DNA from 2 places in the Streptomyces sp. NPDC048419 genome. Region 2 is predicted to be linked to the other one. Evidence: riboswitches for the same ligand, from Rfam matches in the RefSeq annotation. Region 2 holds a riboswitch; the other holds the start of a gene.

Region 1 (4,550 bases), on a different contig from region 2:
GTTCCGTCAGCGGCTCGGCGGCGGCGAGCCCGAGTGCCGTCGCGGTCTCGCGGCAGCGCGTGCTGGGGGAGACGACGACATGGGCGGCCGGGGGCACCGTCCCGGCCGCCGCACGGGCCCGCGCCGTGCCGCCGTCGTCGAGCGACGTCGTGCCGTCGTCGAAGCGCGCCTGGCGCAGCGACGGGCCCATGGCGGGCGAGATGAGGGTGACACGGCTGGTCACGGTGCTCCTGTCGTCCGGGGCGGGGAGTCCGCCGCTCGCCGGTGCGAGCGGGCGGTGCCGGCCGCCCCTCGGCACCGGCACCGCCCGTACAGCGTCCTACAACTCCGCGCGCACCGTCCGCGCGGCCGCCACGAGGTTCTCCAGCGAGGCCCGGGTCTCGGGCCAACCGCGCGTCTTCAGGCCGCAGTCGGGGTTGACCCACAGCCGTTCCGCGGGGATCGCCTTCAGCCCGGTCCGCAGGAGTCCGGCGGCCTCCTCCACGCTCGGGACGCGCGGGGAGTGGATGTCGTAGACACCGGGGCCGGCCTCGCGCGGGTAGCCGTGCGCGGCGAGTTCGCGGGCGACCTGCATATGGGAGCGGGCCGCCTCCAGGCTGATGACGTCGGCGTCGAGGTCGTCGATGGCCTGGACGACGTCGCCGAACTCGGCGTAGCACATGTGGGTGTGGATCTGGGTGTCCGGCCGCACGCCGCCGGTCGTGAGCCGGAACGCCTCGGTGGCCCACGCGAGATACGCCGGGCGGTCGGCGGCGCGCAGCGGCAGGGTCTCCCGCAGGGCCGGCTCGTCCACCTGGATCACCGAAGTCCCTGCCGCCTCGAGGTCGTCGACCTCGTCCCGAAGAGCGAGGGCGACCTGGCGGGCGGTGTCGGCCTGCGGCTGGTCGTCGCGGACGAAGGACCAGGCGAGCATCGTGACCGGACCGGTGAGCATGCCCTTGACCGGGCGGGAGGTCAGCGACCGGGCGTACGTCGTCCAGCGCACCGTCATCGGTTCGGGGCGGGAGATGTCGCCCGCGAGGATCGGCGGGCGGACGTGGCGGGTGCCGTAGGACTGGACCCAGCCGTGGCGGGTGGCGAGGTAGCCGGTGAGCTGCTCGGCGAAGTACTGGACCATGTCGCTCCGTTCGGCCTCGCCGTGCACCAGGACGTCGAGGCCGGCCTCCTCCTGGAAGGAGATCACCTCGCAGATCTCCGCCTTGACGCGCTCCTCGTAGCCGGCCGTGTCGATGCGCCCGGCCCGCAGGTCCGCGCGGGCGGTGCGCAGTTCGGCGGTCTGCGGGAACGACCCGATGGTCGTGGTCGGCAGCAGCGGCAGACCGAGGAGGGCGCGCTGCGCCGCGGAGCGTTCGGCGTACGGCTGGGAGCGGCGCGCGTCGGCCTCGGTGACCGCGGCGGCTCGGGCGCGGACGGCCGGGTCGTGGGTGATGGGGGAGTGGGCGCGGGACGCGAGAACGGCGCGGTTCGCGGCCAGTTCGGCGGCGATGGCGCCGGTGCCGCGGGTCAGGCCCTTGGTGAGGGTGACGATCTCGCCGGTCTTCTGCCGGGCGAAGGCCAGCCAGCGCAGAATCTGCGGATCGATGTCGCGCTCGGCGGCCGAGTCGAGCGGGACGTGCAGCAGGGAGCAGGAGGCCGCGACGTCGACGCGGTCGGCCAGGCCGAGCAGGGTGCCGAGCGCGCCCAGCGACTTCCCGAGGTCGTTCGCCCAGATGTTGCGGCCGTCGACCACGCCGGCCACCAGGCGCTTTCCGGACAGTCCGCCGGCTGCGGCCACCGCGTCCAGGTTGGCGGCGGCGGCCCCGGTGAAGTCCAGGCCGAGTCCTTCCACCGGGGCCTTGGCCAGCACGGGAAGGGCGTCCCCGAGGCGGTCGAAGTAGGAGGCGACCAGCAGCTTGGGCCGGTCCGTGCGGGCGCCGAGGTCGCGGTAGGCGCGGGCGGCGGCGTTCAGTTCGGCCGGCGTGCGGTCCTGGACGAGGGCGGGCTCGTCCAGCTGCACCCACGCGGCGCCGGCCGCGCGCAGGTCGGCCAGCACCTCGGCGTACACCGGCAGCAGACGGTCCAGCAGGGTGAGCGGGTCGAAGGCCGCGGACACGCCGGGCGCGGGCTTGGCCAGCAGCAGATAGGTGACGGGGCCGACCAGCGCGGGACGGGGTGCGAGGCCGAGGGCGAGGGCCTCCCCGAGCTCGGCCACCTGCTTGGCGGAGTCGGCGGCGAAGACCGTGTCCGGGCCCAACTCCGGCACCAGGTAGTGGTAGTTGGTGTCGAACCACTTCGTCATCTCCAGCGGCGCCACGTCCTGGGTGCCGCGGGCCATCGCGAAGTACCCGTCCAGGGCGCTCGCTTCCACGGCGTCCCGGTGACGCGCGGGGATCGCGCCGACCATGACGTTGGTGTCCAGTACGTGGTCGTAGTACGAGAAGTCGCCGGTCGGCACCTCGTCGATGCCGGCCCCGGCGAGCAACCGCCAGTTGCCGGCGCGGATTTGGGCGGCGGTGGCCTGAAGTTCCGCGGCGGTGACGCGGCCCTTCCAGTAGCTCTCGACCGCCTTCTTCAGTTCCCGGTCCGGGCCCTGGCGGGGGTAGCCGTACACGGTGGCCCGTGCTGCCGCGGCTGCGGTCCTGCTGGTCACGGAGATCTCCTTCGCGAGATGAATCCCTGAACTCCCGGACGACGGGACGAGGGCGCGAAGGGGTGACGGACCGGACGGCGGCCGTGGGCCGGTCCGTTCGGTGTGTACGCCGACCCGCCCTCGAGGTCACCGGGAGACCGCGCACGGGTGGTCCGCGCACGGGCAGTCGGCAGGTCTTCGGACTCACGGGCACACCCTCCTGACCGGAGGGCACCTACTGGCCGTCGCTTCCCAGGCCCGATGTCCCGGACCCAGTGCGTATGACGGCGGTCGTTCCCGCTCACCGCTGCGGGGCAGTCCCGGATTCCCACCGGGTTCCCTCTTACGACGCATCCCGCCTGGCGGACGGGGCGAACCAGCTGCACGGGCCACCCTACGGGTCCCCCCGCGCGGGCGTCGGAGGGCGTCCGGCATCCGGCCGGTGATGTGGCACACGCAGTGCCCGGTCCTGCGTCCGCCGCGCTCGCACGGCCCGCGCGTGGCATGGTGCTGACGATGGCCCCCGCGGGCGCGCGCGTCCGCGGCCGAGGAAAGGCAGGGCCGACGTGGCCGACTACTCCCTGACCCTCAGCGACTCGGAGATCCAGCGCTACCGGCTCATGGCGGACGCCGCCGAGCGGCGGGAGCGTGAGCTGTGGGCCGCGGCCGGGGCGGGTCCCGGTGCGCGGATCGCGGACGTCGGATGCGGGCCCGGCGCGGTCGCGGTGCGGCTGGCGCAGCTCGCGGCCCCGGACGGAGTGGTGTGGGCGGTCGACCGGGACGGGGACGCGCTGGCCGTCGCCTCGGCGCTCGCCGAGCGCTCGGGCGTGCCGGTGCACGTCGGGCCCGGGTCGGCCGAGCGCACGGGACTGGACGCCGGCACCTTCGACCTGGTGATGATGCGGCACGTGCTGGCGCACAACGGCGGACACGAGCAGGCGATCGTCGACCACCTCGCCACACTCGCCCGGCCCGGCGGCGGCACGGTGTACCTCGTCGACATCGACATCAGCTCCTCCGGTCTGCGCAACGCCCCGCCCGCCTTCGACGAGATGCACGAGCTGTACGGCGAACTGCACCGGCGCCGGGGCGACGACCTGAACATCGGCGCCCGGCTCGACGAACTGCTCGTCGCCGCCGGCCTGGACGTCGTGGCCTTCGAGGGGCACATCGACGTCGTCACGCCGCCGCCCGGGATGCGCGGCCCCGCCTGGGCCGCCCGGGAGGCCCTGGTCGCCGAGGGGCTGGCGGGCCCGGACGACATCGCCCGCTGGGACGCGGCCTTCCAGGAGGCCGAGAAGGAGGGGAGCGGGCGGCGGCGGTTTTTCGCCGCCAACTTCGTTGCCGTCGGGCGGCGTTCGTGAGTGTCTCCGGCCCGTGAAACGGCCAGGGCCGGCCCGAGGTGGGCCGGCCCTGGTGCGTGGTGCGGTGGGATCAGACGAGGTCGAACCGGTCCAGGTTCATGACCTTGACCCACGCCTTGACGAAGTCCGTCACGAACTTCTCCTTGGCGTCGTCGCTCGCGTAGACCTCCGCGAGGGCGCGCAGCTCGGAGTTGGAGCCGAAGACGAGGTCGGCACGGGTGCCGGTCCACTTGACCGCGCCGGAGGCGTCACGGGCCTCGAACGTGGTCTGGTCCTCGGACGTGGACTTCCAGGTCGTGCCCAGGTCGAGCAGGTTGACGAAGAAGTCGTTGGTCAGCCGGCCCGGCGTCTCGGTGAGAACGCCGTGCTTGGAACCGTCGTAGTTCGCGCCGAGGACACGCAGGCCACCGACGAGCGCGGTCATCTCGGGGGCGCTCAGGTCGAGCAGGTTCGCGCGGTCCAGCAGCAGGAACTCGGCCGGCAGGCGGGTGCCCTTGCCGACGTAGTTGCGGAAGCCGTCGTACATCGGCTCCAGCGCGGCGAACGACTCGGCGTCGGTGTGCTCGTCGGTCGCGTCG
Region 2 (4,550 bases):
ACCTTCGTCGCCGTTCCAGCGGCGATCTACGCGGCGGGCGCGGCCGGCTTCTTCGCGGTGCCGTACACCATCCTGGTCTACCCGCTGATCTTCACGTTCCTGCCCCGCCTGTGGTCGGTCTCCCACCGGCACGGGTACGTGACGACCTCGGACTTCGTGCGCGGCCGCTTCGGCTCGAAGAGCCTGTCGCTGGCCGTCGCGGTCACCGGCATCCTCGCCACCATGCCGTACATCGCGCTCCAACTGGTCGGCATCCAGGCCGTGCTGGACGTGATGGGTGTCGGCGGCGGTGAGAACACCAACTGGTTCGTCAAGGACCTGCCGCTGCTGATCGCGTTCGGTGTCCTCGCGGCGTACACCTACTCCTCGGGTCTGCGGGCCCCCGCGCTGATCGCGTTCGTGAAGGACGCGCTGATCTACATCGTCATCGCGGTGGCGATCATCTACATCCCGATCAAGCTCGGCGGCTTCGACGACATCTTCGCGAAGGCGGGCGCGGCGTTCGCGCAGACCAACCCGGCGACGGGCAAGCCGCGCGGCGCTCTGGTGCCGCCGGAGGCGGGTCAATGGACGTACGCCACCCTGGCGTTGGGCTCGGCGCTCGCGCTCTTCATGTACCCGCACTCGATCACCGCGACGCTGTCCTCGCGCAGCCGTGAGGTGATCCGGCGCAACACCACGATCCTGCCGCTGTACTCCCTGATGCTGGGACTGCTGGCGCTGCTGGGCTTCATGGCGATCGCGGCCGGCGTCAAGGTCACCAACGGTCAGCTGGCGATCCCGCAGCTGTTCGAGAACATGTTCCCGGACTGGTTCGCGGGTGTGGCCTTCGCGGCCATCGGCATCGGCGCCCTGGTGCCGGCGGCGATCATGTCGATCGCGGCCGCGAACCTCTTCACCCGCAACATCTACCGGGACTTCATCAAACCGGACGCGACGCCGAAGCAGGAGGCCCAGGTCTCCAAGATCGTGTCGCTGCTGGTGAAGGTCGGCGCGCTGGTCTTCGTCCTCACCATGGACAAGACGGTCGCCATCAACTTCCAGCTGCTGGGCGGCATCTGGATCCTGCAGACCTTCCCGGCCCTGGTCGGCGGCCTGTTCACCCGCTGGTTCCACCGCTGGGCGCTGCTCGGCGGCTGGGCGGTCGGCATGATCTACGGCACCATCGCCGCGTACGGCGTCGCCTCGCCCACCCAGAAGCACTTCGGCGGCTCGGCGAAGGAGATCCCCGGGATCGGCGAGATCGGCTACATCGGCCTCACCGCGTTCGTCATGAACGTGGTGGTGACGGTGGTCCTTACCTTCGTCCTGAAGGCCTTGAAGGCCCCGGAGGGCGTCGACGAGACCGCGGCGGACGACTACACGGTGGACGCCGGCGACCCTGGCGTGCAGGCGGAACTGCCGCCCGCCACTGCGGCGGAGTCCCGCTAGCGGGCCCACCCTTCGACGGGCCGCCGGGGAAACCCGGCGGCCCGTTGCCGTACTCCTGCACCATGCTCGATCCATGGACATCGTGATCCGGCCCGCGGACCCCGGCGAGTACAAGACCCTCGGCGAGATCACCGCCCAGGCCTATCTGCTGGACGGCCTGCTGGCCTTCGGCGCCGAGGACGACTGGTACCTCGGCGAACTCAAGGACGTGGCCAAGCGGGCCTCCGGAGCCGACGTGCTGGTGGCCGCGCGGGACGGCGACCTCCTCGGCGGAGTCACCTTCGTGCCGGCGGGCGGCCCCACGGCCGAGCTCGCCCGTCCCTCGGAAGCGGAGATCCGCATGCTCGCCGTCTCCCACGCGGCCCGCGGCAGGGGCGTGGGCCACGCCCTCGTAGGAGCCTGCGTCGAGCGCGCGAGGAGCACGGGGTGCACCGGAGTCGTCCTGTCGACCCAACGCACCATGCATGCCGCGCATCGCATCTACGAACGCCACGGCTTCGTCCGCGTTCCGGAGCGGGACTGGCAGCCGATCCCCGGCCACGACTTCACGCTTCTCACCTATGAGTTGACGCTCTGAAATCACCGCGACACAAGATATGGGGGTGCCTCGCGCACCCGGCACAAGATGTATGCTCATGCTCGCTGTCGCCGCAGGGGAATCCGGTGCGAATCCGGAACTGTCCCGCAACGGTGTACTCATGCGTGTTCGCACACGTACGAGCGTCAGTCCGAGGACCTGCCGACAGTGCGCCCGGCCACCGTGGCCCGGGTGCTCCGACGTCCGGGCCTCGCGGAATGGGCCGGTGGACGCGGCGCCGTCGTGCGCTCGTGGCTGCCCCCTGCCCTCCGCAAGGCCCCCGTGCCGAGCGAGGGAGAGCCCCACGTGACCATCGCGCCAGCCGAACCGGCTTCAGCGACACCGTCTGCGACAGCCGCCGACGACGGTCCCGGTGCCGCACTGCTGCGGACCCTGACCGAGCTGACCGCCGACCTCCCCGACGCCGACCCCGGACGGGTCGCCGCCGCCGCGCTGCGCGGACGCTCCGCGCGGGCGGACGAGACGGAACTGCGCGAGCTGGCCACGGAGTCGGCCGCCGGCCTCATCTCGGAGGACCCCGCCTACTCGCGGCTGGCCGCGCGTCTGCTGACGATCTCCATCGCCGCGGAGGCCGCCTCGCAGGGCGTCACGTGCTTCACCGAGTCGGTCGCCGTCGGGCACCGCGAGGGGCTCATCGCCGACCGCACGGCGGAGTTCGCCCGTCTGCACGCCGCCCGTCTCGACGCGCTCGTGGATCCCCAGGGGGACGACCGCTTCGGCTACTTCGGCCTGCGCACCCTGCACAGCCGCTACCTGCTGCGGCACCCCATCACCCGCAAGGTGATCGAGACGCCGCAGCACTTCATGCTGCGGGTGGCCGCCGGCCTCGCCGAGGACGACACCGTGCGCTCCGTCGACGAAGTCGCCGCGCTCTACGGCCTGATGAGCCGCCTCGACTACCTGCCCTCCTCCCCCACGCTCTTCAACTCCGGTACGCGCCACCCCCAGATGTCGTCCTGCTACCTCCTCGACTCCCCCAAGGACGAGCTGGACTCCATCTACGAGCGCTACCACCAGGTCGCCCGTCTCTCGAAGCACGCCGGCGGCATCGGGCTCGCGTACTCCCGTATCCGCTCCCGGGGTTCGCTGATCCGCGGCACCAACGGGCACTCCAACGGCATCGTCCCGTTCCTGAAGACCCTGGACGCCTCGGTCGCCGCCGTGAACCAGGGTGGCCGGCGCAAGGGCGCGGCCGCGGTCTACCTGGAGACCTGGCACCTGGACATCGAGGAGTTCCTGGAGCTGCGCGACAACACCGGCGAGGACGCCCGCCGTACGCACAATCTGAACCTCGCGCACTGGATCCCGGACGAGTTCATGCGCCGGGTCGACTCCGACGCCGTGTGGTCGCTGTTCTCCCCGGCGGACGTGCCGGAGCTGGTCGACCTGTGGGGCGAGGAGTTCGACGCCGCGTACCGCGCGGCGGAGAACGCGGGCCTGGCGCGAAAGACCGTCCCGGCCCGCGAGCTCTACGGCCGCATGATGCGCACCCTCGCCCAGACCGGCAACGGCTGGATGACCTTCAAGGACGCCGCCAACCGCACCGCGAACCAGACGGCCGAGCCGGGCCGCGTCGTCCACTCCTCCAACCTCTGCACGGAGATCCTGGAGGTCACGGACGACGGCGAGACCGCGGTCTGCAACCTGGGCTCGGTGAACCTGGGCGCCTTCGTCCAGGACGGCGAACTGGACTGGGAGCGGCTGGACGAGACCGTCCGCACGGCCGTCACCTTCCTGGACCGGGTGGTCGACATCAACTTCTACCCGACCGAGCAGGCCGGCCGCTCCAACGCACGCTGGCGCCCCGTCGGCCTCGGCGCGATGGGCCTGCAGGACGTCTTCTTCAAGTTGCGCCTGCCCTTCGACTCCCCCGAGGCCAAGGCGCTGTCCACCCGGATCGCCGAGCGCATCATGCTCGCCGCCTACGAGGCCTCCGCCGACCTCGCCGAGCGGAGCGGCCCGCTGCCGGCCTGGGAGCAGACCCGTACGGCCCGCGGCGTCCTGCACCCCGACCACTACGGCGTGGAGCCGGCCTGGCCGGAGCGCTGGGCTGCGCTCCGGGAGCGTGTCGCCACCGTCGGCCTGCGCAACTCCCTGCTCCTCGCCATCGCGCCGACCGCCACCATCGCGTCCATCGCCGGCGTGTACGAGTGCATCGAGCCGCAGGTGTCGAACCTCTTCAAGCGCGAGACCCTGTCCGGTGAATTCCTGCAGGTGAACTCGTACTTGGTGAACGACCTGAAGGAACTCGGCGTCTGGGACGCCCGCACCCGCGAGGCGCTGCGGGAGGCCAGCGGCTCCGTGCAGGACGTCGCCTGGATCCCCGAGGACGTACGACGCCTGTACCGCACGGCGTGGGAGATCCCGCAGCGCGGCCTGATCGACATGGCGGCGGCGCGCACCCCGTACCTGGACCAGTCGCAGTCCCTGAACCTCTTCCTGGAGACGCCGACGATCGGCAAGCTCTCCTCGATGTACGCGTACGCCTGGAAACAGGGTCTGAAGACGACGTACTACCTGC

What was found. Region 2 has a riboswitch for cobalamin ahead of ACGFYN_RS13225 (ribonucleoside-diphosphate reductase subunit alpha). Riboswitches for the same ligand answer to the same signal wherever they lie in the genome.
Region 1: linked by a shared signal. The riboswitch ahead of metE (5-methyltetrahydropteroyltriglutamate--homocysteine S-methyltransferase) and the one ahead of ACGFYN_RS13225 (ribonucleoside-diphosphate reductase subunit alpha) in region 2 are both predicted to bind cobalamin.

Annotation. Positions count from the first base shown of each region.
Region 1 is NZ_JBICXT010000001.1:756,554-761,103, reverse strand. Features, by position in the region: gene ACGFYN_RS03275 (histidine phosphatase family protein) at 1-223, opposite strand, end outside; gene metE (5-methyltetrahydropteroyltriglutamate--homocysteine S-methyltransferase) at 320-2,629, opposite strand; cobalamin riboswitch at 2,801-2,954, opposite strand; gene ACGFYN_RS03265 (class I SAM-dependent methyltransferase) at 3,175-3,972, shown strand; gene katG (catalase/peroxidase HPI) at 4,043-4,550, opposite strand, start outside.
Region 2 is NZ_JBICXT010000005.1:95,078-99,627, forward strand. Features, by position in the region: gene mctP (monocarboxylate uptake permease MctP) at 1-1,431, shown strand, start outside; gene ACGFYN_RS13220 (GNAT family N-acetyltransferase) at 1,505-2,008, shown strand; cobalamin riboswitch at 2,054-2,190, shown strand; gene ACGFYN_RS13225 (ribonucleoside-diphosphate reductase subunit alpha) at 2,315-4,550, shown strand, end outside.